4 regions of the Nocardioides lacus genome follow, and region 4 is predicted to be linked to each of the others. Evidence: predicted binding sites of a transcription regulator. Region 4 holds the regulator's gene; each other region holds the start of a gene.

Region 1 (5,833 bases), 370 kb from region 4:
GATGCCTGCGATGTGCGCTGCGTCACACACGACGAGCGGCGTCGTGGCGACGACGAGCGGCGCGCTCACTCGGCTCCACGGGCACGGAACCCGCCGCGGTCGACCATCACCGCCTCGGGCGTGTGCAGCCGCACCATCGTCCGGGCGACGTGGAGCGGTCGGCTGGTCGCCACCGACACGCCCACCATGGTCGCGAACGCCAGCGGGACGGTCACCAGCGCGGGTTGGGAGAGTACGGCGCCCCCCAGTCCGGGGTAGCTGTGCCCGCTCAACCCCACCGCCACCGCGGCGGTGGAGAGCGCCCCGCCCACGGTCATCCCGGCGATGGCACCGGTCGCGGTCAGGCGTGGCCACCAGATGCCGAGCAGCAGCATCGGCGCGAAGGTCGAGGCGGCGACCGCGAAGGCCAGCTCGACCGCGTGCGCCACCGCGAGACCGGTGGAGAGCAGGGTCAGGGCGAGCGTCGCCAGCGCCCCGATGGTCGCCGCGATCCGGAAGGCCGCCACGCCACCGAACCGGTGACCCAGCAGGTCCTGCCCGATCACGCCGGCGATGGAGAGCACCAGCCCCGAGGAGGTGGAGAGGAACGCCGCGAACGCGCCGGCGGCGAGCACCGCCGTCAACAGGTCCGCCGTGGTGCCGCCGACGAGGTGGCCGGGCAGGTCGAGGACGGCCGTGTCGGTGGCGTCGGTGGCGGTCAGCGGTGCGAGATAGTGCCGCCCGAGGACGCCGTACACCGGTGGCAGCAGGTAGAAGAGGCTCAGCAGCCCCAGGACGGTGACAGTCGTACGGCGAGCGGCGTACCCGTCCCGGTTGGTGTAGAAGCGGACCACGACGTGGGGCAGGCCCATCGTGCCGAGGAAGGTCGCCACGATCAGCGAGTACGTCAGGTAGAGGCTGTGCGGGCCGCGCATCGGCTCCAGCCAGTCGGTGCTGTGCAACCGTGCCGCCGCGCCGGGTGCACCGCCGTGGTGGACGGCGAGCAGGAAGGCCAGCGGCACCAGGAGCGCTGCCAGCTTGAGCCAGTACTGCACCGCCTGCACCAGCGTGATGCTGCGCATCCCGCCGGCGACGACGCTGGCCAGCACCACCACGGCCACCGCCGTCGACCCGGTCCAGGCGGGTGCGCCGGTCAGCGCGTGCACCGTCAGCCCGGCACCCTGGAACTGCGGGATCAGGTAGAGCACGGCGATCAGCACGCCGAGGGCGCTCGCGAGCGTCCGGGCGCGCTGCGACTCCAGCCGGAACTCGGCGAAGTCCGGCAACGTGTAGGCACGCGAGCGGCGCAGCGGCGCTGCCACGAACAGCAGCAGCACGAGGTAGCCGGCGGTCCAGCCGACCGGGTACCAGAGCATGTCGACGCCGCGCGCCATCACCAGTCCGGCGACACCGAGGAAGGAAGCGGCCGACAGGTACTCCCCGCTGATCGCGGCGGCGTTGGTCGCCGGCCCGACAGCCCGCGAGGCCACGTAGAAGTCGCTGGTGGTCCGGGCTAGCCGCAGCCCGAACGCTCCGACCGCGAGGGTCAGGACCGAGACCAGCAGCGCCGCGAGGGCGGCGATCGCGTTGGCGTTCACCGCGGGCCGACCAGGTCCTGGAAGGCGCGCTCGTTGCGCTCGGCGCGGCGGACGTAGACGACCGCCAGCCCGATGATCACCGGATAGCAGCCGGCGCCGAGCAGCAGCCAGGCCAGGGGTACGCCGAGGATCCGACCGTGCTGCAGCCACGGCACGAGGACGAACAGCAGCGGCAGAGCGCCGACGCTCGACACGAGCACGAGCAGCAGGCCGAGCGCGAGCCGCAGCTGGCTGCGCACCAGCGATCGCATGTACACCTCGCCGACAGGGCTCTGCGCATCGATCTCGCGCGCGACGGTGGTCCGCCGCGGCCTTCCGGCGGTCGGGGCGGTGATCCGCGTCCGGGGCAGCGGCGCGTTGCTGCTCACGCCTCCCCCCGACGGGTCCGCCGCAGCTGCTCGCGCAGTGCCGGCGTGTGGCGCCTGCTGACCAGCAGCTCGTGGCCGCCCACGACCACCGCCACCCGGCCGTCCTCCTCGCGGATCTCCTCCACGTGGTGCAGCGAGACCAGCAGCGATCGGTGGATCCGGATGAAGCCGGTGTCGCGCCAGCGCTCCTCCAGGGTGGAGATGGGCAGGCGCACCAGGTGGCTCCCGGTCGCGGTGTGCAGCCGGCTGTAGTCGCCCTGGGCCTCCACGTAGCTGACCGTCGAGCGGGTCACCAGCCGGGTGACCCCACCCAGCTCGACGGCGATCGTGTCGTCGCGCGGCGGCGTCACGCCGGCGTCGCGGATCCGGCGTACGGCCTCGCGCAGGCGCTCCTCGCGCACCGGCTTGAGCAGGTAGTCCACCGCGTGCAGGTCGAACGCGTCGACGGCGTGCTCGGCGTGCGCGGTGACGAAGACGATCCGGGGCGGGGTGCGGAACCGGGCGAGCACCGCTGCCAGGTCCAGGCCGGAGAGGCCGGGCATCGCGATGTCCAGGAACACCGCGTCGACGTCGCGCTCGCGCAGCAGTTGCAGCGCCTCGGTCCCCGAGCCGGCGGTGCTCACCGAGGCGATCCGGTCGTCGCGCCCGAGCAGGAAGGTGAGCTCGTCGCGGACGGGACGTTCGTCGTCGACGATCAGGACGTGCAGCGTCATGGGCGCACCCCGTGGGCGTACTTCGGAACGCGGACGGTGACCTTCGTGCCCGCCCCCGGAGCGGTCTCGACCACGAGACCGTAGTCGTCACCGAACGTCGAGCGCAGCCGCTCGTCCACGTTGAACAGCCCCACCGAGTCCAGGCTGGCGTCCCCCGCGAGCACCCTTCGGATCCGCTCCGGATCGCCGCCGACACCGTCGTCCTCGATGGTGATCACCGCCTCCCGGTCGAGGTCGCGGGCGAGGATCTGCACGGTGCCACCGTCGGGTCGGGGGGCCAGTCCGTGCCGTACGGCGTTCTCCACCAGCGGCTGCAGGCTCAGCACCGGGATCGTCACGGGGAGCACCTCGGGCGCGACCCGCAGCGTGACGCCGAGCCGGTCGCCGAACCGGGCCTGCTCCAGCACGAGGTAGCGCTCGATCGACTGGAGCTCCTCGGCGAGCGTGGTGTAGTCGCCGAGCCGGCGGAAGGAATAGCGGGTGAAGTCGGCGAAGTCCAGCAGCAGCTCCCGCGCCCGGTCGGGGTCGGTGCGCACGAAGCTGGCGATCGCCGTGAGGCTGTTGTAGACGAAGTGTGGGCTGATCTGGGCCCGCAGGGCTCTGACCTCGGCCTCCATCAGGCGTGATCTCGACGCGTCGAGCTGGCCGAGCTCGAGCTGCCCGCTGACCCACTGGGCGAGCTCGTCGGTCGCCCGGACCAGGACAGCCGAGGTGTGACCGGTGTAGATCTGCAGCGTGCCGACGACCCGGTCCTCCACGGTCAGCGGCGAGACGACGGCGTGCCGGATGTCGCACGCCGGGTTGCCGCACCGGAACTCGCGGTGGTCGCGCACCGTCGTCGATCCGTCCGCGACGCCGTCGCGAGCCAGCTGGGCGGCGTGCTGCTCGTGTTGGACGGCTCCGCCGTCCCAGGCCAGCAGGGCCTCGGTGTCGGTGAGGGCCACCGCCGGCGCCGCGACCAGGGAGCGCAGGTGCTTGACCGAATCCGTGGCGGAGGTGAGTGTCAGCCCCTCGCGCAGCGCGCTGGTCATCAGCGATGCGGTGTGCAGGGTGCGGAACGTCGCTCTGTCCGCCTCGGTGCCGAGGTGGCCATGGCGCCGCCTCCAGCGTGTCATGCGTCACAGGTTAGTTGAGTCGGGCCTGCGTCCGGGTTGAGTCGGGCCTGCGTCCGGGTTGAGTCGGGCCTGCGACACCGGCCGTCGTTCGGGGTCGGCGCAAAGAAAAACGAAAAGCGTGGGCCAGTCCCAGCGTGGCCCGGTGTCTTGGCCGGGTCGAGTGCCTTGAGCACAGTTGCGTCGGGCCACCATGGCTGTGATCCAGTACGACGAGATTTCCCCCTGGTCTGGTTGTTGAAAGAAGGTTGACCATACACATCCGACCACCTAGGATTCGAACATGCGTTCGAATTGATCTCTCTCGGTGGTGGTCTCCATTCATCAGATCCAGGCGGCACTCGCCACGATCGCTGCTGCCCTCGATGACGCCACGGACGCGGACCCGGTCTTCCTCGCGACGGCGGACAAGGCAGACGTGCTCGCACGACTGGAGCAGATCACCGCACGTGTGGCCGAGCTACGACTCCGCGTGATCGCCTCCGCACAGGACGTGGCCGAGGAGGTCAGTGCCCGCGATGTCGCAGCCTGGCTGGTTGCCCAGCACCGGGTCGAGAGTCCCGCCGCGCACGCCACCCTTCGGTTGGCCCGGGAGTTGGAGGGTCGGCCGGTGGTCCGGGCCGGGCTCGCGCGCGGTGCGTTCAGTCTCGAGCACGCCCGCGTGATCCTCCGTGGGCTCGACGACCTGCCCGACGACCTACCCGCCGAGGTGTTGGCGCGGGCGGAGGTCACGCTGTGCGACCTCGCGAGTGAGCACCGGCCCAAGGACCTGCGCCGCCTCGCCAGCCACCTGTTGGAGGTCGTCGCACCCGAGGTCGCCGAAGCCGCCGAGGCCGCAGCCATCCGTCGGCTCGAGGAGACCGCGAACGCGAAAGCGTGCCTCTCGATCACCGACCAAGGCGACGGGACGACCCGCATCCACGGCATCGTCCCCGAAACGGTCGGTCACCGGTTGCGGACCTACCTGCAGGCCTACACCCAACCCCGAGTAGCGGCCCTGGAGGCCGACGGCAGGGTCCCGCCCAGGAGCCGGCTCCTCGCGCACGCGTTCGCCCAGCTCCTGGAGAACACCGACCCCACCCGACTCCCCGCCCACGGCGGCGACGCGACCACGGTGGTGGTGACCATGACGCTGGACCAGCTCCGGGCCGGTCTCGGTGTTGCTTGGCTCGAGGACGGCACCCCCATCAGCACCGGGGAGACCCGACGCCTGGCGTGCACCGCCGGGATCATCCCCGCCGTCCTCGGCGGCAACTCCGAACCCCTCGATCTGGGCCGCACCCGAAGACTCTTCACCCCATCCCAGCGCAAGGCACTCGCTCTACGAGACAAGCACTGCCGAGCCGAAGGCTGCGCCGTCCCCACTACGTGGTGCGACGCCCACCACGACCAACCCTGGAGTCACGGCGGCCACACCGACCTCGCCCACGGCTCCCTCCTCTGCGGCCACCACCACCGCCGAGCCCACGACCCCACCTACCAAACCACCCGACTCCCCGACGGCCGCTACCGCTTCCGACGAAAGGCACGAGCTCTGGTCCGCGCGAGTCCGTGAAGACGGTGATCCTCTCCTGACCGCGACCTCGCGGTGCCCTGGGCGACGCCGAGGTCTGCGCCGCCGGGACGACTAGCCGGTGATGCTGGCGCTGCCGTTCTCGACGTGTCCCACGAAGCGCCTGCTCCAGGTGCTGTCGCCGGTGCCGGTCACGGTGAGGTCGTACCACCCGTGTGACGTCGACAGCACGTCGAAGGTCGCGGTCGCCTGCGCGCCCGCAGCGACGACGTAGGTCCACGGTCCACCGGTGAGGTACTGGTTGGCAGCCACCTTGAACGTCACCGACGATGACGAGCCGTTCACGAGGGTGAGGGTGAGGCCCCTGGTGGTCGCGGCGATCGTGGGGTGCACCTCGACGCCCTTGCTCGCGCCGTTCGCATCTCCGGTGAGGCGGCGTAGGAAGCGGTTCGGGCCCACCACGGTGAGGTCGTAGAGACCCTCGCCGTACCCGCTGCCGACATTGAAGAAGTCGGTCACCGGGCTACCCGGCTTCACGGTGTATTGCCAC
Region 2 (5,833 bases), 250 kb from region 4:
GACGGCGCCTCCGGGACCCATCTCGACCTGCACGTGTCGGACCTGTCCGCGGCAGTGGAGCACGCGGTCGGCTGTGGCGCCGTCCTGGTCGCGCGAGATGACCACGCCGTACTCCGCTCGCCGGGTGGTTATCGGTTCTGTCTCGTCGACGCGGCGGCGAGCGCATCCTCGGCGCCGACCGTCTGGCCCGCCGGACACCGGTCCCGGGTGGATCAGCTCTGCCTCGACGTCGGGCCCTCCGCACATGCGGAGGAGTGCGCGTTCTGGGCTGCGCTGACCGGGTGGCCGGTGCGGCAGACGCCGCGAGCGGAGTTCGCCCGCCTCGCCGTACCGATGGCGCTCGGGGCGCGTGTCCTGATCCAGCGCCTCGAGCATGACGAGGGCGAGGTGCGCGGGCATCTGGACATCGCGACGGACGACCGGGAAGCGGAGGTACGCCGCCTGGTCGCGCTGGGCGCCGAGCCGCTCCACGAGGGGCCGGTCTGGACGGCGATGCGGGCCCCCGCCGGGCCGCCGGTGTGTGTCACGGGCCGCGATCCGGTGACGGGCGGGATCGGCTGAGTCAGGCGATCGGCGCGGATGCGCCAGGATGTGCCTATGCCCGAGCTGCCGGCGAGCCCCGCGGAGGCCTCACCCGCCCGACACCGCGACCTCGATCGATTCCTCACCTTCCTCGACGCCATCGTCGCCATCGCGCTCACCCTGCTGGTGCTTCCCCTGACGGATCTCGGGGCGGAGATCCGACACGGCGAGTCCGTCCGGGCGCTCCTGAACGCTCACCGCCCTCAGCTCTGGGGCTTCTGCCTGAGCTTCGCGGTGATCGCCAGGCTCTGGCTGATCCAACACAGCGTGATGCGCCCGGTCCTGACGCTCGACCGCCACGTCACACGCCTGTTGCTGCTGTGGTCGTTCAGCATCGTGGTGCTCCCGTTCGCCACCGAGCTCGTCGCCCAGGCAGGCGACGACCGGGCCACGAAGATCATCTACTTCGGGTGCACGATCCTCGCCGCGGCGACGCTCGCCGGCGTCGAGGGAGTCACCAGGCGCCATCCGGAGACGGCCGACCCGGGCATGCGGATCGGTGACCCCGTCCACGGGTGGGTCAACGTGGCGCTGATCGCCGTCGGGCTGGGGCTGACCCTGCTGTGGCCGGGGCTGAGCTACTTCCCCATGCTGTTGCTCCTGCTCGACGACCAGGTGCACAGCCTGGTCCGTCGGGCAGTACCCGAGCGCTGAGCCGGAGCAGCCCGGACGTGGGGGACGGCGTCACCGCGAACTCCGCGACGGGGGTCGCGTTGGATCGCCTCGGCCGGCACGGTAGAACGGTGGCATGCACCTGCCTCGTGCGCTCGCTGCCTTCAACCGCAAGGTGACCAACCCGCTCCAGCGACGCTGGGCGGGCCGCATCCCCGGCCACGCCATCATCGAGCACGTCGGACGCAAGTCGGGTCGGGCCTACCGCACGCCGGTCCTGTGCGTACGCCGCAGCGGCGGCTTCGCCTTCCTGGTCGGCTACGGCTTGGAGTCGGACTGGGTGCGCAACCTGCTCGCGGCGGACGGCGGCTCGGTCGTGCACCGCGGCCGGCGCTACCGGGTGCGGGACGTCAGGCTGGTCCCGGCGCCGGCGGGGCAGGACCTGCTGCCGCGGCCGCTCCGACTGGTCACCAGGCTCGTGCACGAGGGCAACGTGCTGACGGTGACCATCGCCGACTAGCAGCCCTCTCACCGGCGCAGGACCTCTCGGGCTCGGTGTCGGAAGCGGTAGCGGCCGTCGGGGAGCCTGATCGTCTCGTAGGTGGGGTCGTGGGTGCGTCTGTGGTGGTGGCCGCAGAGGAGGGAGCCGTGGGCGAGGTCGGTGTGGCCGCCGTGACTCCAGGGTTGGTCGTGGTGGGCGTCGCACCACGTAGTGGGGACGGTGCAGCCTTCGGCTCGGCAATGCTTGTCTCGTAGGGCGAGGGCCTTGCGCTGGGTTGGGGTGAAGAGTCGTCGGGTGCGGCCCAGGTCGAGGGGTTCGGAGTTGCCGCCGAGGACGGCAGGGATGATCCCGGCGGTGCAGGCCAGCCGTCGGGTCTCCCCGGTGCTGATGGGGGTGCCGTCGTCGAGCCACGCGACACCGAGGTCGGCCTGTAGCTGGTCCAGCGTCATGGTCACGACCACGGTGGTCGCATCACCCCCGTGGGCGGGCAGGCGGGTGGGGTCGGTGTTCTCCAGGAGTTGGGCGAACGCGTGGGCGAGGAGCCGGCTGCGGGGCTGGACCCGTCCGTCGGCTTCCAGGGCGGCTACCCGGGGTTGGGTGTAGGCCTGCAGGTAGGTCCGCAACCGGTGACCGACCGTTTCGGGCACGATGCCGTGGATCCGGGTCATCCCGTCACCGAGGTCGGTGATCGACAGCGTCGCTTTCGCCTGGGCTTGTTCTTCAAGCCGTTGGATCGCTGCGGCTTCGGCGGCTTCCGCGACCTCAGGTGCGACGACCTCCAACAGATGCGTGGCGAGGCGGCGCAGGTCCTTGGGCCCGTGCTCACTCGCGAGGTCGCACAGGGTGACCTCTGCGTGGGTGAGGTCCTCGGGATCGAGGTCGTCGGGCAGGTCGTCCAGCCCACGGAGGATGACGCGGGCGTGCTCGAGACTGAACGCACCGCGTGCGAGCCTTGCCCGGACCACCGGCCGACCCTCCAACTCCTGGGCGAGACGTAGCGTGGCGTGCGCGGCGGGACTCTCGACCCGGTGCTGCGCCACCAGCCAGGCCGCGACGTCGCGGGCACCGACCTCGGCGGCGACATCGTCGGCGGAGGCGATGACGCGTAGGTACAGCTCCTCGAGCCGCGTCCGGGACCGCATCAGCGCGGCAAGCACGTCCTTCTTCTCATTCGTTCCCAGGAAGATCGGGTTCGCGTCTGTGGCGTCATTGAGGGCAGCAGCGATCGTGGCGAGTGCCGCCTGGATCTGATGCATGAGGACCACCACCGAGACGAGATCAATTCGAACGCATGTTCGAAGCCTAGGTGGTCGGATGTGTGTGGTCAACCCTCTTCTCACAACCGGACCAGCGCGGAGATCTCGTCGTACTGGATCACAGCCATGGTGGCCCGACGCAACCGTAGGGAAGGCTCCCGACCCAGCCAAGACACCGGGCCACGCTGGGACTGGCTCACGCTTTTCGTTTGTCTTTGCACCAACCCCGCGTACAGAGCGGTGTCGCAGGCCCGACTCAACCCGGACGCAGGCCCGACTCAACGCGGACGCAGGCCCGACTCAACGCGGACGCAGGCCCGACTCAACCCGGACGCAGGCCCGACTCAACCCGGACGCAGGCCCGACTGAACGCGGACGCAGGCCCGGGTCGACGCGTGATCAGGCCGGGAAGGCCACCCCGGTGTTGGCGTGGCAGCGGTAGCCGTTGGGCACCCGGTCCAGGTACTGCTGGTGGTAGGGCTCGGCCGGGTAGAAGATCGGCGCCTCGCGGATCTCGGTGGTGATCGTGCCGAGGCCGCGGCGGGCGAGCTCCTCGCCGTACACCTTGGTCAGCTCGCGGGCGGTCTGCTCCTGCTCGGGGGAGAGGAAGTAGAGCGCGGAGCGGTACTGCGTGCCGACGTCGTTGCCCTGGCGCATGCCCTGGGTCGGGTCGTGCACCTCGAAGAACCGCTTCACCAGGTCGGCGTAGCTCACCACGGCGGGATCGAAGACGACCCGCACGGCTTCGGTGTGGTTGGTCAGGCCGCTGCAGACCTCCTCGTACGTCGGGTTCAGCGTGGTGCCGCCCTGGTAGCCGACGGCGGTGGCGTAGACGCCGGGGATCTGCCAGTACATCTCCTCGGCGCCCCAGAAGCAGCCGAGTCCGAAGTAGGCGACCTCGTAGCCCTCGGGGGCGCTGCCGTTCGCGGGGTCGGCGAGCAGCGGCGTGCCGAGCACGCGGTGCTTGGCGGGCAGGTCCCACTCGAGCGTGTCCCGGCCGGGGAGGGTCTTGTCAGTGGGGTAGAGAGAGGTGGGTCGTCCGAACATGGTTTCCTCCTTCGGGTTCCACAGTCTCCAACACCGCACCGACGCCGTACGTTCCCGGGCTCGTCCGCCGAGGGCCCGGACCGCCATCGGCTCGGCGAGGGCGCCTCAGCGACGATCCGGACGCGAGTTCTGAGTAGGCTCGACGCGTGACCCACGAGCATGCACCAGCAGCGTTCGACAAGGGCCAGGGCTTCGAGACCCGCGCCATCCATGCGGGCTACGAGCCGGACCCCACCACCGGCGCCGTCAACCCTCCCATCTACGCCTCCTCGACCTACAAGCAGGACGGCGTCGGGGGGCTGCGCGGCGGCTACGAGTACAGCCGCAGCGCCAACCCGACGCGCACCGCGCTGGAGGGCGCGCTGGCTGCGGTCGAGGAGGGCGAGCGCGGCTTCGCCTTCGCGAGCGGTCTGGCCGCCGAGGACACGCTGATCCGCGCGCTCACCCGGCCCGGTGACCACCTCGTCATCCCCGACGACGCGTACGGCGGCACGTTCCGCCTCGTCGACAAGGTCGCCGGTCCGTGGGGTGTGGAGCACACGCCGGCCCCGGTGAGCGATCTGGACCGCGTCGCCGCGGCGATCGAGCCCGGCCGCACCAAGCTGGTGTGGGTCGAGACCCCGACCAACCCGCTGCTCAACATCGGCGACATCGCGGCGATCGCCGGCATCGCCCACGACGCCGGGGCACTGCTCGTCGTCGACAACACCTTCGCCTCGCCCTACCTGCAGCAGCCGCTCGTCCTCGGTGCCGACGTCGTCGTCCACTCGACCACCAAGTACGTCGGCGGCCACTCGGACGTGGTCGGCGGTGCCCTCGTGGTCAAGGACCTCGAGGTCGCCGAGCGGATCGGCTTCCACCAGAACGCGATGGGTGCCGTGGCCGGGCCGTTCGACGCCTTCCTGACGCACCGCGGGCTGAAGACGCTCGGCGTACGGATGGACCGGCACTGCGACAACGCCGAGCGGATCGTCGACTTCCTGACCAGCCACCCCGCTGTCGGCGACGTCATCTACCCGGGGCTGGAGACCCACCCCGGCCACGAGGTCGCCCAGCGCCAGATGAAGCGCTTCGGCGGCATGATCAGCTTCCGCGTCCGGGCCGGGGAGGCCAAGGCGCTCGACGTCTGTGCCAACGCGCGGGTCTTCACGCTGGGGGAGTCGCTGGGCGGCGTGGAGAGCCTGATCGAGCACCCCGGCCGGATGACCCATGCCAGCGTCGCCGGAACCGAGCTCGAGGTGCCGGCCGACCTCATCCGGCTCAGCGTCGGCATCGAGACCGTCGAGGACCTCATCGGCGACCTCGAGCAGGCGCTCGGATGAGCGAGGGCCCGACCGAGCAGCCCCCCGTCCCCGGTCAGGACCGCCAGCGGACGGAGAGGTTCCGCCGGGGAGAGACCGAGTCGGAGCGGCAGCGCAACGAGCGGCTCGCGGCCCGGCTCTACGCCCAGTGGGCCCAGCTGCGCGAGGAGCGGCAGGCCCAGCTGACCCCGCCGCCGATCCCGGTGGCCGCCACCTCGGGCGGTCGCAAGGTGGAGGTGCCCTACGGCATCGAGCTGGCCGCCTCCTGGGGCTGGCGGCTGCTGGTCATCGCCGCCGCCGGCTGGTGCCTGTTCAAGGTGCTCGGCTTCCTCGAGGTGGTCGTCGTCCCGGTCGTCATCGCGATGCTCATCTCGGCGCTGGTGGTGCCGGTGGTGGCGCTGCTGCAGCGGATCGGTCTCCCGCGTGGCCTGGCGGCGTTGCTGGTCCTGATCCTGGTGATCGGCGTGGTCGGCTCGCTGCTCTTCTTCGCCGGCCACCAGGTGGCGACGGGCGCCAGCGACCTGGCCGACCAG
Region 3 (5,833 bases), 370 kb from region 4:
CGAGTTTCACCCTGCCCGCCGCGGCCCCGGCGAGTGCACCGGCGAGTGCACCGGCGGACGGTGCCGCCACGGCCACCTCCAAGGCCGCGGTCGTCACCCCGAGCGCCAAGCCGCGCCTGACCAAGCACGAGCGCAAGCTGCGCATCGAGCACCGGCGGAAGGTCCGGCGCAACCACCGGGTGGGACGCGCGCTGCACGTCGCCGCCCGGCAGCAGGGCGACCCCTACCGCTGGGGTGCCACCGGCCCGACCTCTTTCGACTGCTCCGGTCTGATGCTCTACTCGTTCCGCGCGGTCGGACTGCACCTCCCGCGGACGGCGGCGGCTCAGTCCGGCGCGGTGCGCCACATCTCCCGTGCGCACATGCGGCGCGGCGACCTGGTGTTCTTCACCTCGGGTGGTCACGTCTACCACGTGGGCATCTTCGACGGCTGGAGCCACGGTCGCCGCATCATCATCCACGCGCCGTACTCCGGCGCCGACGTGCGCAAGGAAGCGATCTGGACCAACGGCTGGTTCCCCGGCACGCTGCGGCTCTCCTGAGCGCGCCCGCCGGCGGGTCCGGACGCTGTCAGCGCGAGAGCTGACGCGCCCGGATCTGCTCGGCGAAGACCGCCCGCCGCAGTGCCGAGCGGGTCCGCTCGTCGGGCGGGAGCGTGATCACCAGCTCGGTGATGTCGCGCTTGGGGGTGCTGCGGAAGAGGTCGCCGTCGAGGGCGAACTCGGCGCCGCCGAGGTTGAAGTGGGCCCGCAGGCTCGGCTCCTCGCCCTCCTCCGGCGTCGGCAGCGGCTGCGGCATCTGGCAGCGCAGGGCCGCCTCGCTCACGTCGAGCAGCGACGCCTCGAACTTCTCCTCGCCGTACTCCAGGATCAGCGGCAGCGCCACCGACACCCGCACGTGGGCGCGCCGGTTGGTCACCCGGACCTTGCTGATCGGCTCCGCGTGCCAGATCCGGACCTTGCCGTCGATGGCGCGCTCGGTGACCCGCACCGACTGTGCGTAGAGACCCACCGCCGAGGTCCACTGCACCTCGAACGGCCGGCCGATGTCCAGGTCGGTGTCGAGGGGAAGCCCGAACGGGCGGGCCAAGATCAACGCACCCTCGGTGATCCCCTCCACCCGGCTGGCGAACTCGCCGCTCTCGCCGCGCAGCAGGACCGGCTGGTTGACGTCGGGCGAGTGCATGCCCTTCTGATCGGCCGGGACCCGCGGTTCCGGAGCCGCCACCCGCGAAGGCGAGCTGGATATCCTGGGAGTCACTGCGACATCGTGCCAGGAGAACCACGCTTTCCGTGGCGGTACTGGCAATCGCGTGCACATTTCTGCCGGCTTAGGGCCGGTCACCGTCTCTGAACCGCCGAACGCCGGTGTTGGAAGCGGTATCGGCCGTCGGGGAGCCTGATCGTCGCGTAGGTGGGGTCGTGGGCGCGTCTGTGGTGGTGTCCGCAGAGGAGGGATCCGTGGGCGAGGTTGGTGTGGCCGCCGGTTGACCAGGGTTGGTCGTGGTGGGCGTCGCACCAGGGTGCGGGGACGGTGCAGCCTTCTGCACGGCAGTGTTTGTCTCGTAGGGCGAGGGCTTTGCGCTGGGTTGGGGTGAAGAGTCGTCGGGTGCGGCCCAGGTCGAGGGGTTCGGAGTTGCCGCCGAGGACGGCGGGGATGATGCCCGCGGTGCAGGCCAGGCGGCGGGTTTCGCCGGTGCTGATGGGGGTGCCGTCGTCGAGCCATGCGACACCGAGGTCGGCCTGTAGCTGGTCCAGGGTCATGGTGACGATGACGGTGGTGGCGTCGCCGCCGTGGGCGGGGAGTCGGGTGGGGTCGGTGTTCTCCAGGAGTTGGGCGAAGGCGTGGGCGAGGAGCCGGCTGCGGGGTTGGACTCTGCCGTCGGCTTCCAGGGCGGCGATGCGGGGTTGGGTGTAGGCCTGCAGGTAGGTCCGCAACCGATGACCCACGACCTCGGGCACGATGCCGTGGATCCTCGTCATGCCGTCGCCTTGGTCGGTGATCGACAACGTCGCTCTCGCTTGGGCCTGTTCCTCGAGCCGGTGGATCGCTGCGGCTTCGGCGGCTTCGGCAATGTCGGGGGCGATGACCTCTAACAGATGCGTGGTGAGGCGGCGTAGGTTCTTGGGCCGGTGCTCACTCGCGAGGTCGCACAGGGTGACCTCTGCCTGGGCGAGGACCTCGGCGGGTAGGTCGTCGGGCAGGTCGTCGAGTCCACGGAGGATGACGCGGGCGTGCTCGAGACTGAACCGACCCTGTGCGAGCCTTGCCCGGACCACCGGCCGACCCTCCAACTCCTGGGCGAGACGTAGCGTGGCGTGCGCGGCGGGACTCTCGACCCGGTGCTGGGCGATCAGCCAGGCTGCGACATCGCGGGCACCGACCTCGGCGGCCACATCGTCGGCGGAGGCGACCACGCGCAGGTACAGCTCCTCCAGCCGCGTCCGGGACCGCATCAGCGCGGCGAGCGCTTCCTTCTTCTCATTCGTTCCCAGGAAGACCGGGTTCGCGTCCGTGGCCTGGTCGAGGGCAGCAGCGATCGTGGCGAGTGTCGCCTGGATCTGATGCATGAGGACCACCACCGAGAGAGATCAGTTCGAACGCATGTTCGAAGCCTAGGTGGTCGGATGTGTGTGGTCAACCCTCTTTCAACAAACGCGTTCGGCGGAGATCTCGTCGTACTGGATCACGGCCATGGTGGCCCGACGCAACTGTGCTCAAGGCACTCAACCCGGCCAAGACACCGGGCCACGCTGGTACTGGCCCACGCTTTTCGTTTCCTCAGGCCAACCCGAAGCAACGGCCGCCTTCAAGGATCGAGGCGGACCGAAAGTGACCGCTCGACCCGCAGAAGGTGACGTCTCAACCCGTCGAAACTGACGCCTCGACGTGGGTTGTCCACAGTTGTCTGGACCAGGCCTGTCCAGGCAGCACACCGCGACGTACGGTGCTGCGACTGGAGTCCTCACTCGGGAACGGAGTCCGGCCATGGAGTCGACATCTTTTGTCGAGAGCGTCAGGCCTGTCGACGGACAGGTCGTCGAGCTGCTCGACGCGCAACTGCGCGCGGCCGTCCGGCAGGAGGCGGTCGATCCGCAGCGCGACCTCGGGGTCGTGCGCCGCCTGGCCGAGGCGGTGGTGCGTGCGCACGACGAGCGGTCGCTGACGGGGGCGGTCCAGCCGGTCGGCGATCCGGCCGCCGTGGTGGCCGAGCTGGTCGCGCGGCTGTCCGGGTTCGGGCCGTTGCAGCCCTATCTCGACGATGCGGAGGTCGAAGAGGTCTGGATCAACGATCCTTCGCGGGTGTTCGTGGCGCGGCGGGGGCGCCACGAGCTGACCAACCTGGTCCTGGATCCGCAGCAGGTCACCGATCTGGTGGAGCGGATGCTGAAGGCGTCAGGCCGGCATCTCGACCGCTCGACGCCGTTCGTCGACGCGACGATGCCGGGCGGCATCGCTTGCACGTGGTGCTGGACGGCATCTCGCGTGGCTTCGCGGCGGTCAACATCCGCAAGTTCTCGATGCGCGCCGCGCGGCTGGCGGACCTGGTCGCGCTCGGCAGCCTCTCCGCCTCGGCTGCCGCCTTCCTGGAGGCCAGCGTGCGTGCGGGGCTGAACATCCTGCTCGCCGGCGGGACCCAGGCAGGCAAGACGACCCTGCTCAACTGCCTGGCAGCCGCGATCCCCGGCGGGGACCGGGTGATCAGTGCGGAGGAGGTCTGGGAGTTGCGCTTCCCGCACCCGGACTGGGTGGCGTTGCAGACCCGGCAAGCCGGGCTCGAGGGCACCGGCGAGGTGCGACTGCGCGACCTGGTCAAGGAGACGCTGCGGATGCGGCCGAGCAGGATCATCGTGGGTGAGGTCAGGGCCGAGGAGTGCCTCGACCTGCTCCTCGCGCTCAACAGCGGCATCCCCGGCATGTGCACGCTGCATGCCAACAGCGGTCGCGAGGCGCTGGTCAAGATGTGCACACTGCCGCTGCTGGCGGGGGAGAACATCAGCCCCCGGTTCGTCATCCCGACCGTCGCGGCGAGCGTCGACCTGGTGGTCCACCTCGGGATGGACGCGCGCGGCGTGCGGCGGGTCAACGAGATCGTCGCCGTACCGGGGCGGGTGGAGAACGACGTCATCGAGACGGCGTCGATCTTCGAGCGGCACGGCACGGAGCTGCGCCGGGCGAGCGGGATGCCTCCGCGACCCGAGCGGTACGAGCGCGTGGGGGTCGACCTCCACGCCCTGCTCAACAGGGCCGGCTGATGGGTGCCGTGGTCGGCCTCGGCCTCGGCGTGGGCCTGTTGCTGTGCTGGTCGGTGGTTGCCGTGCCGCGAGCCGCACGCGGCCCGCGACGAGCCGAGCGCACCGAGGCGCTGCTGGCGCGAGCCGGTCTCGCAGGCGTCTCGTCGGCGAGCGTGTGGGCCCTGTGCCTCGCCTGCGCCCTGGTGGCGTTGCTGGCCGGCGAGATCCTGACCCGTACGCCGCCGGTCGCGGTGGTCTTCGCCCTCCTGGCCGGCTACCTGCCCGTCGGGGTGCTGGCCGGGCGGGCGCGGCGTCGCCAGCGCGAGTTCGCGGAGGTCTGGCCCGAGGCGGTCGACAATCTGGCCTCGGCCGTCCGCGCGGGGCTGTCCCTGCCCGAGTCGCTGGCGGGACTGGCGGTGCGCGGGCCGGCGGCGTTGCGCGAGCCGTTCGAGCAGTTCGCCCTCGACTACCAGGTCTCGGGCCGCTTCGGTGACTGCCTCGACCGACTCAAGGACTGCCTCGCCGACCCCGTCGGCGACCGGGTGGTGGAGGGCTTGCGCATCGCGCGCGAGGTAGGGGGCGGTGAGCTCGGCCGGCTCCTGCGCAACCTGTCGTCGTACCTGCGGGCCGAGTCGCGCACCCGGGCCGAGCTCGAGTCACGCCAGGCCTGGGCGGTGAACGGCGCTCGCCTCGCCGTGGCGGCGCCGTGGCTGGTGCTGCTCTTCCTCTCCTTCCAGCCGGACGTGATCCAGCGCTACTCCTCGGCGGCGGGCGTGGTCGTCCTGGCCGGTGGAGCGGCGGCCTGCCTGATCGCCTACCGCGTGATGCTGCGGATCGGCCGGCTGCCGACCGAGCGGAGGATCCTGCGGTGAGCGCTGAGGTCGTGGGGGCCGCGCTCGGTGCGCTCGGCGGCGGCGCGATCCTGCTGGTGGCGGCGAGGATCGCGGCGATCCGGCGCCCGCAGTTCGCGGTGCGTGTCCTGCCCTACCTCCGCGACGTCGGCGCCGATCCCCGGGCGATCGCAGCGACGACCTCAGCCCCCGCGCTGCCACCCGTGGTCGGTGCGGTCTTCGGGCCCGGCCTGCGGGTGGCCGCCGACGGCGTGGAGCGGGTCCTGGGCGGAGCAGCCTCCGTCCAGCGCCGGTTGGATCGGGCCGCCCTGGATCGCACGGTGCTCGACTTCCGCGTCGAGCAGGTCCTCTGGGGGCTGGTCTGCTTCGCCGTCGCGGCGTTCCTCGGACTGCTCCGCGGCCTGCGCGACCCGAGCGCCGCCCTTCCCACCCTGGTCGTGTGCGTCGTGGGCTTCGTGTTCGGGGTCCTGGCACGCGACTCCTGGCTGAGCACGCAGGTACGCGACCGGGAGCGGCGCATCGTGGCGGAGTTCCCCACCGTCGCCGAGCTGCTCGCCCTGTCGGTCGCCGCGGGCGAGGCCCCGGTGGTAGCCCTCGACCGGGTCGTACGCCGCAGCAGGGGCGAGCTGTCGCATGAGCTGGGCCGTGTCCTCGCGGCGGTCAGGACGGGTCGGCCGGTGGCCACCGCCTTCGACGAGCTGGCCGCACGTAGCGGCCTGCCGCTGGTCGCTCGTTTCGCCGCGGGCA
Region 4 (5,833 bases):
GCCTTCTCGATCGGCAGCCCGGCGGCCTTCAGCGCACCCTTGATCGCCTGCAGCGAGTAGGCGTCCGGCGCACCCGGCGTGGCGGCTGCGCGCTCCCACATCGAGCGGATGATCGTCGGCAGGCCGCCCTGTGCCTGCGGTCGGTGCTCGGTGACCCAGCGGAAGAAGATCCAGCCGCCGTACACGCCGAAGGTGGTGTTCTTGTCCAGCGACAGCGCCGGCTTGCCGAGCGGCCCGTAGGGAAGGTACTGGGTGTTGTCGTTGATGGCGGTGTAGACCTCGTCCTCGACCCACACGGCCGTCGACTCCATGAACCAGGAGTCTTCGGTGGCGTCGTAGGCGAACTGCACGGCGTGGAAGAACTCGTGCGCGGCCGTCACGTCGAGGTTGCTGATCGGCGTGCCGCGACCACCGAACTCCGAGGGTGCGAAGTCGTTGTCGAGCACGCAGAACGCCGGCGTGTCGTGGGCGGTGGACCCGGCCCGCGGCTCGGGAGCGCAGTAGCCGTAGTAGCCCTGGCGGCCGACGTCGGCCAGGTAGATGTCGGTCCGGCTGTCGCCGCCCATCGCGCCGTCCGACTCCGGCATCCGGTAGCCGGCGGCCTTATAGGTGGCGTAGATGTGCTCCAGCGTGGAGAGCACGACCGCCGGCGTGATCGCCCCCGCCGGCGCGTCGACGCCGGTGGTCGCGTAGTGCACGCACAACGGCAGTGTCTGGGAGCAGACCGTCTGCTCGCCCGCCAGCTTCGGCCGACTGAGCGCGGACTCCGCCTGCTGGCGGGCGGCGCCCCGCAGGGCGTCGTGCGTCAGCGCGAGGCGTCGCATGTACATGGTGGCGTCGCCGGGCGTGTCGCCGTCGGCGTCGCCCGAGGTGGAGACCCGGGGTAGCAGCGGCACCACCGAGTGGGCAGCGGTCTGGGCCCCGGCCGGGGTCGTGGAGGCGATGACCAGACCCGAGGCCATCAGGGCCAGGAGCGCGGTGAGGAGTGCGAAGGAGCGGGGGAAGGCGCGGTTCACTCAGGCAGTCTAGGGGCCAATTCCCAAACCGCCACGACGCCGCCGATGACGACCATCCAGCCGACCAGCACGTCGAGCACCCAGTGGTTGGCCGTGCCGACGACCACAGCCGCCGTGGTCAGCGCGCCCGCCCAGCCCAGCACCTTCACGATGCGCCAGCGCGCGTAGCGATGGAGCACCAGCGCGCACCACAGCGACCAACCGGCATGCAGCGAGGGGAACGCCGCCAGCTCGTTGGTGATGTGCCCCATGCCCTTGGGGGCCGAGGCGTCGGCGCCCCACCAGCCCTGGTCGGCGTGGAGGGCCAGCACGTCGGTGAAGCCGTCCATGAAGCGTGGGGGAGCGGTCGGCAGCATCAGATAGAGGCAGAGCGCGAAGATCGTGGCGACCATCAGGGCGCGGCGGGCCGGGAGGTAGGCGTCGCGGCCCTTGAAGTAGACCCAGATCAGCACGCCGGCGGTGACGATGTAGTGCGCTGTGGCGTACCAGAAGCAGGCCAACAGGCCGATCGTGTCGTGCCGGACGAAGAACTGGTTGATCGGGTGTTCCCAGTCCAGCCGGACGGCTCGCTCGATCCTGAGCAGCTCCTTGGCCCGGTGCACCGCCGCGTCGCGGTTGTCGCTGGCGAGCAGGCGCGAGGAGGTGTAGCCGATGTAGAGCGCTGTGACCAGGATGAGCTCGCGCAGGCCGGTGCCGACGGGCGCGAGCCGACGCCAGACGGTACGCCGCGTTCCCGGCGTACCGATGATCGCATCGCTCTCGGCGAGCACGTCCTCCCGCACCGCTGGCTCCCTCGTGACAGTGGGACCGGGCCTACCCGATCCCACTGATCCTATGCCCGGCCTCTCACAGACTTCTCAGAACCGCCGTGACCTTGCCCAGGATGCTCGCCTCGGTGCCGTCGATCGGCTCGAGCGAGGAGTTGTGCGGGATCAGCCAGACCTTGCCGTCCTTGCGGCGGAACTCCTTGACGGTCGCCTCGCCGTCGAGCAGCGCGGCGACGAACTCGCCGTTGGTCGCCGTCTGGGCCTGCTGGATGACGATGTAGTCGCCGTCGCAGATCGCGGCCTCGATCATCGAGTCTCCCTTCACGCGCAGCAGGAACAGCTGACCGTCGCCGACCAGCTCCTTGGGCAGCGGGAAGACCGCCTCGGTCTGCTCCTCGGCGAGGATGGGCGCGCCGGCGGCGATCGTGCCGACGAGCGGGATGTAGCGGGCCTCGGGCATCGCGTCGCCGATGTCGGTCTCGTCGAAGGACGACTCGTCGGCGCTGCTGATCGCCTTGCGGGCGGCCAACACCTCGGGCAGGAACACCTCGAGCGCGCGCGGGCGGTGCGGATCGCGCTTGATGAAGCCCTTCTGCTCCAGCACCTTCAGCTGGTGGGCCACCGAGCTGGTCGAGGTGAGGCCGACGGCGGACCCGATCTCGCGCATGCTCGGCGGGTATCCGCGCTTCTCGATGCAGTCGCGCAGGTGCGCCAGGATGCGCTGCTGCCGCGGTGTGAGGCCGGTGGCGTCCGGCGGGCCGTCGGGCAGCTCGGCGAGATTGGTCTCGGTCGGCTCCGGCTTCGAGGTCATGGTGCGACGGTAGTGCGGACGTCGTGCGGGTTCAAACATCTGTTCGAACTCGGCGTGTCGAGATCGCGCGGCGTGCGCCGGGTCGAGAGTCGTGGTTCGGCCGTGTGCGCTCGAATGCGTGTTCGACACGCCGTGCTACGCGGTTCCTTGAGTCGTTCGAACACCTGATCTACTCTCGCTCATGTGTTCGATCGAACGTCTGATCGAAACGGCGCCACCAAAACTGTCGGTGGCCGTCGGTAGACATCGGATCGAACGCGCAAGGTCCCGACTTCCCCAGGAGACTGACATGACCACCATGACCCTCGACCAGCTGCTCGACACGCCGCGCCGGCGCTCCACCGTGCGGCTCACCCGGCGCGGACGTGTCGTGGTCTTCGTGGCGGGCCTGATCGTGCTGCTCGGCCTGGGGCTGCTCATCTCCAACGGTGCCGGGGCGGCCCTTCACTCCGGTGCGCCCGAGACGACTCACTCCGTGGTGGTGGCCCCCGGTGACACGCTGTGGGATCTCGCCTCGCAGGCCGCCCACGGCGGTGACGTGCGCGCGATGATCGATCACATCGAGCAGATCAATGGCCTCTCTGGTGTGAGCCTGTCGGCCGGTCAGACGCTGCGGATTCCGAACTGACCGGACCGGCGCTCAGGGCTCGTAGGACGCGGGCCAGCAGCAGAAGTGCTGCGAAGAGGCAGGCGGCGGCCCCGACGGCCGCCAGGGCCAACAGGGCCCATGCGCGACGCTCGCCACCGCGGGCGTCGGAGCCGAAGTCGATGGCAGAGAAGACCAGGTAGCCCCAGGCGACCACGGCGACGGTCGTGCCCAACGAGAGCGCGAACACGTCCCGACGGAACCTGCGCGGCGGCCGCGCACCCTTTCGAGCGCCTTTTCGCTTGCCCCCGCTCTGTTCCGCCACAGAGCCATTCTCCCTTGTCCGGGCGCCCTCCGGGGGCCGTTCGGCGCGACACGCCGAGACGCCGCGCCGTCACTTGCAAGGCTGGTGGCCGCGGCGTAGGCTCACCACAACATCTAGTACTTACACCGGTGTAGTTATCCACATCTAGTTCACACCCGGGGCCGGTTGGTTGCACATCTTGCAGCCGGTTCTCCACAGCGAAAGCGTCTTCGTCCACAGAGGGCGCGCCTCAGCGATCATCCAGCGACCCTCGAAGGAGGACCTCAGATGCACTGCCCGTACTGCCGGCACAGCGACACCAAGGTCCTCGATTCCCGGGTGGCCGAGGACGGCGGCTCGATCCGGCGGCGTCGCCAGTGCCAGGGCTGCGAGAAGCGGTTCAGCACGGTCGAGCTCATGCAGCTGACGGTGCTCAAGCGCTCCGGCGCGACCGAGCCCTTCACGCGGGACAAGGCGGTGGCCGGCGTGCGCAAGGCGTGCAAGGGCCGTCCGGTGAGCGAGGACCAGCTGGCCTGCCTCGGCCAGGAGGTCGAGGACGCCCTGCGCACGAGCGGGTACGCCGAGGTTCCCGCCCACGAGGTGGGGATGGCGATCCTGGCACCGTTGCGTCAGCTCGACGAGGTCGCCTACCTGCGGTTCGCCAGCGTCTACCGCCAGTTCGAGTCGGCCGACGACTTCGAGGACGAGATAGCGGTCCTCCGCACCGAGCGCAGGCTGCGCCCGGCCGCCGAGGACATGCAGCCGGTCGCCACCGGCTGATCCAGACCGCCCGGGCAGGCCGTGGGGAAGCGTGCCTGCCCGGGCTTCCAAGCACCACAGCACCACGACGCATCGCAACGCATCGCAACCGACGCACGACACGACAATCACGCGACAAGGGGACAAGGCAATGACCGAGACGGTGAGCGGCGCGGGTCACAAGGCTCGCTCCGGTGCGGGGCTGCACCTCGAGCGGGTGTTCAGCACCGAGGGTGTTCACCCCTACGACCAGATCACCTGGGAGCGACGCGACGTCGTCCAGACCAACTGGAAGACCGGAGAGACGGTCTTCGAGCAGCGCGGCGTGGAGTTCCCGGACTCCTGGTCGGTCAACGCCTCCACCATCGTCACCACCAAGTACTTCCGCGGTGCCGTGGGCACGCCGCAGCGTGAGACCAGCCTCAAGCAGCTGATCGACCGCGTGGTGAAGACCTACACCAAGGCCGGGATCGAGCACGGCTACTTCGCGACCGACAAGGACGCGCAGGTCTTCGAGGAGGAGCTGACCTGGCTGCTCGCCAACCAGTACTTCGCCTTCAACTCCCCGGTCTGGTTCAACGTCGGCACCCCGTCCCCGCAGCAGGTCAGCGCGTGCTTCATCCTCTCGGTCGACGACTCGATGGACTCCATCCTCAACTGGTACAAGGAGGAGGGCTTCATCTTCAAGGGCGGCTCCGGTGCCGGTCTGAACCTCTCGCGCATCCGCTCCTCCAAGGAGCTGCTCTCCTCCGGTGGCACCGCGTCGGGTCCGGTCTCCTTCATGCGCGGCGCCGACGCGTCGGCCGGCACCATCAAGTCCGGCGGTGCGACCCGCCGTGCGGCCAAGATGGTCGTGCTCGACGTCGACCACCCCGACATCGAGGAGTTCGTGATGACCAAGGCGCGCGAGGAGGACAAGATCCGCGCGCTGCGCGACGCCGGCTTCGACATGGACCTCGGCGGCCAGGACATCACCTCGGTGCAGTACCAGAACGCCAACAACTCGGTGCGTGTCACCGACGAGTTCATGCGTGCCGTCGAGGAGGGCAGGAAGTTCGGTCTCCGCGCCCGGATGACCGGTGAGGTGATCGAGGAGGTGGACGCGCGCGAGCTGTTCCACAAGATCGCCGTCGCCGCCTGGGAGTGCGCCGACCCGGGCCTGCAGTACGACGACACGATCAACGACTGGCACACCAACCCCGAGACCGGCCGGATCACCGCGTCCAACCCCTGCTCGGAGTACATGTCGCTGGACAACTCCTCGTGCAACCTGGCCTCGCTCAACCTGCTGAAGTTCCTCAAGGACGACGACACCTTCGACGCCAAGCGCTTCGCGCAGGCCTGCGAGTTCGTCTTCACCGCGATGGACATCTCGATCTGCTTCGCCGACTTCCCGACCGAGGCGATCGGGCAGACCACCCGGGACTACCGCCAGCTCGGCATCGGCTACGCCAACCTCGGCGCGCTGCTGATGGCGATGGGCCTCGGCTACGACTCCGAGGGCGGCCGGACCATGGCGGCGGCCATCACCTCGCTGATGACCGGCATCTCCTACAAGCGCTCGGCCGAGCTGGCCGGCGTCGTCGGTCC

Evidence for each region. Region 4 encodes LexA, which represses DNA repair genes until DNA is damaged. Its sites were predicted from a motif close to TCGAACANNTGTTCGA; they were not measured.
Region 1: the regulator LexA is predicted to act here: its motif matches at 4,048-4,063, upstream of P5P86_RS03090 (HNH endonuclease signature motif containing protein).
Region 2: the regulator LexA is predicted to act here: its motif matches at 2,980-2,995, upstream of P5P86_RS05960 (HNH endonuclease signature motif containing protein).
Region 3: the regulator LexA is predicted to act here: its motif matches at 2,597-2,612, upstream of P5P86_RS06605 (HNH endonuclease signature motif containing protein).

Annotation. Positions count from the first base shown of each region.
Region 1 covers NZ_CP123620.1:668,541-674,373, forward strand. The annotation lists gene P5P86_RS03070 (sodium/solute symporter) at 66-1,577, opposite strand; gene P5P86_RS03075 (hypothetical protein) at 1,574-1,945, opposite strand; gene P5P86_RS03080 (LytR/AlgR family response regulator transcription factor) at 1,942-2,658, opposite strand; gene P5P86_RS03085 (sensor histidine kinase) at 2,655-3,773, opposite strand; gene P5P86_RS03090 (HNH endonuclease signature motif containing protein) at 4,081-5,325, shown strand; gene P5P86_RS03095 (phosphocholine-specific phospholipase C) at 5,398-5,833, opposite strand, start outside.
Region 2 covers NZ_CP123620.1:1,282,245-1,288,077, forward strand. The annotation lists gene P5P86_RS05945 (VOC family protein) at 1-561, shown strand, start outside; gene P5P86_RS05950 (TMEM175 family protein) at 598-1,236, shown strand; gene P5P86_RS05955 (nitroreductase family deazaflavin-dependent oxidoreductase) at 1,331-1,714, shown strand; gene P5P86_RS05960 (HNH endonuclease signature motif containing protein) at 1,723-2,952, opposite strand; gene msrA (peptide-methionine (S)-S-oxide reductase MsrA) at 3,352-3,999, opposite strand; gene P5P86_RS05970 (cystathionine gamma-synthase) at 4,146-5,321, shown strand; gene P5P86_RS05975 (AI-2E family transporter) at 5,318-5,833, shown strand, end outside.
Region 3 covers NZ_CP123620.1:1,411,060-1,416,892, forward strand. The annotation lists gene P5P86_RS06595 (C40 family peptidase) at 1-542, shown strand, start outside; gene P5P86_RS06600 (PilZ domain-containing protein) at 571-1,185, opposite strand; gene P5P86_RS06605 (HNH endonuclease signature motif containing protein) at 1,341-2,570, opposite strand; gene P5P86_RS06610 (hypothetical protein) at 2,989-3,615, shown strand; gene P5P86_RS06615 (TadA family conjugal transfer-associated ATPase) at 3,522-4,256, shown strand; gene P5P86_RS06620 (type II secretion system F family protein) at 4,256-5,107, shown strand; gene P5P86_RS06625 (type II secretion system F family protein) at 5,104-5,833, shown strand, end outside.
Region 4 covers NZ_CP123620.1:1,036,246-1,042,078, forward strand. The annotation lists gene P5P86_RS04805 (MXAN_6640 family putative metalloprotease) at 1-1,016, opposite strand, end outside; gene P5P86_RS04810 (phosphatase PAP2 family protein) at 1,013-1,798, opposite strand; gene lexA (transcriptional repressor LexA) at 1,863-2,594, opposite strand; gene P5P86_RS04820 (LysM peptidoglycan-binding domain-containing protein) at 2,884-3,222, shown strand; gene nrdR (transcriptional regulator NrdR) at 3,773-4,264, shown strand; gene P5P86_RS04830 (vitamin B12-dependent ribonucleotide reductase) at 4,395-5,833, shown strand, end outside.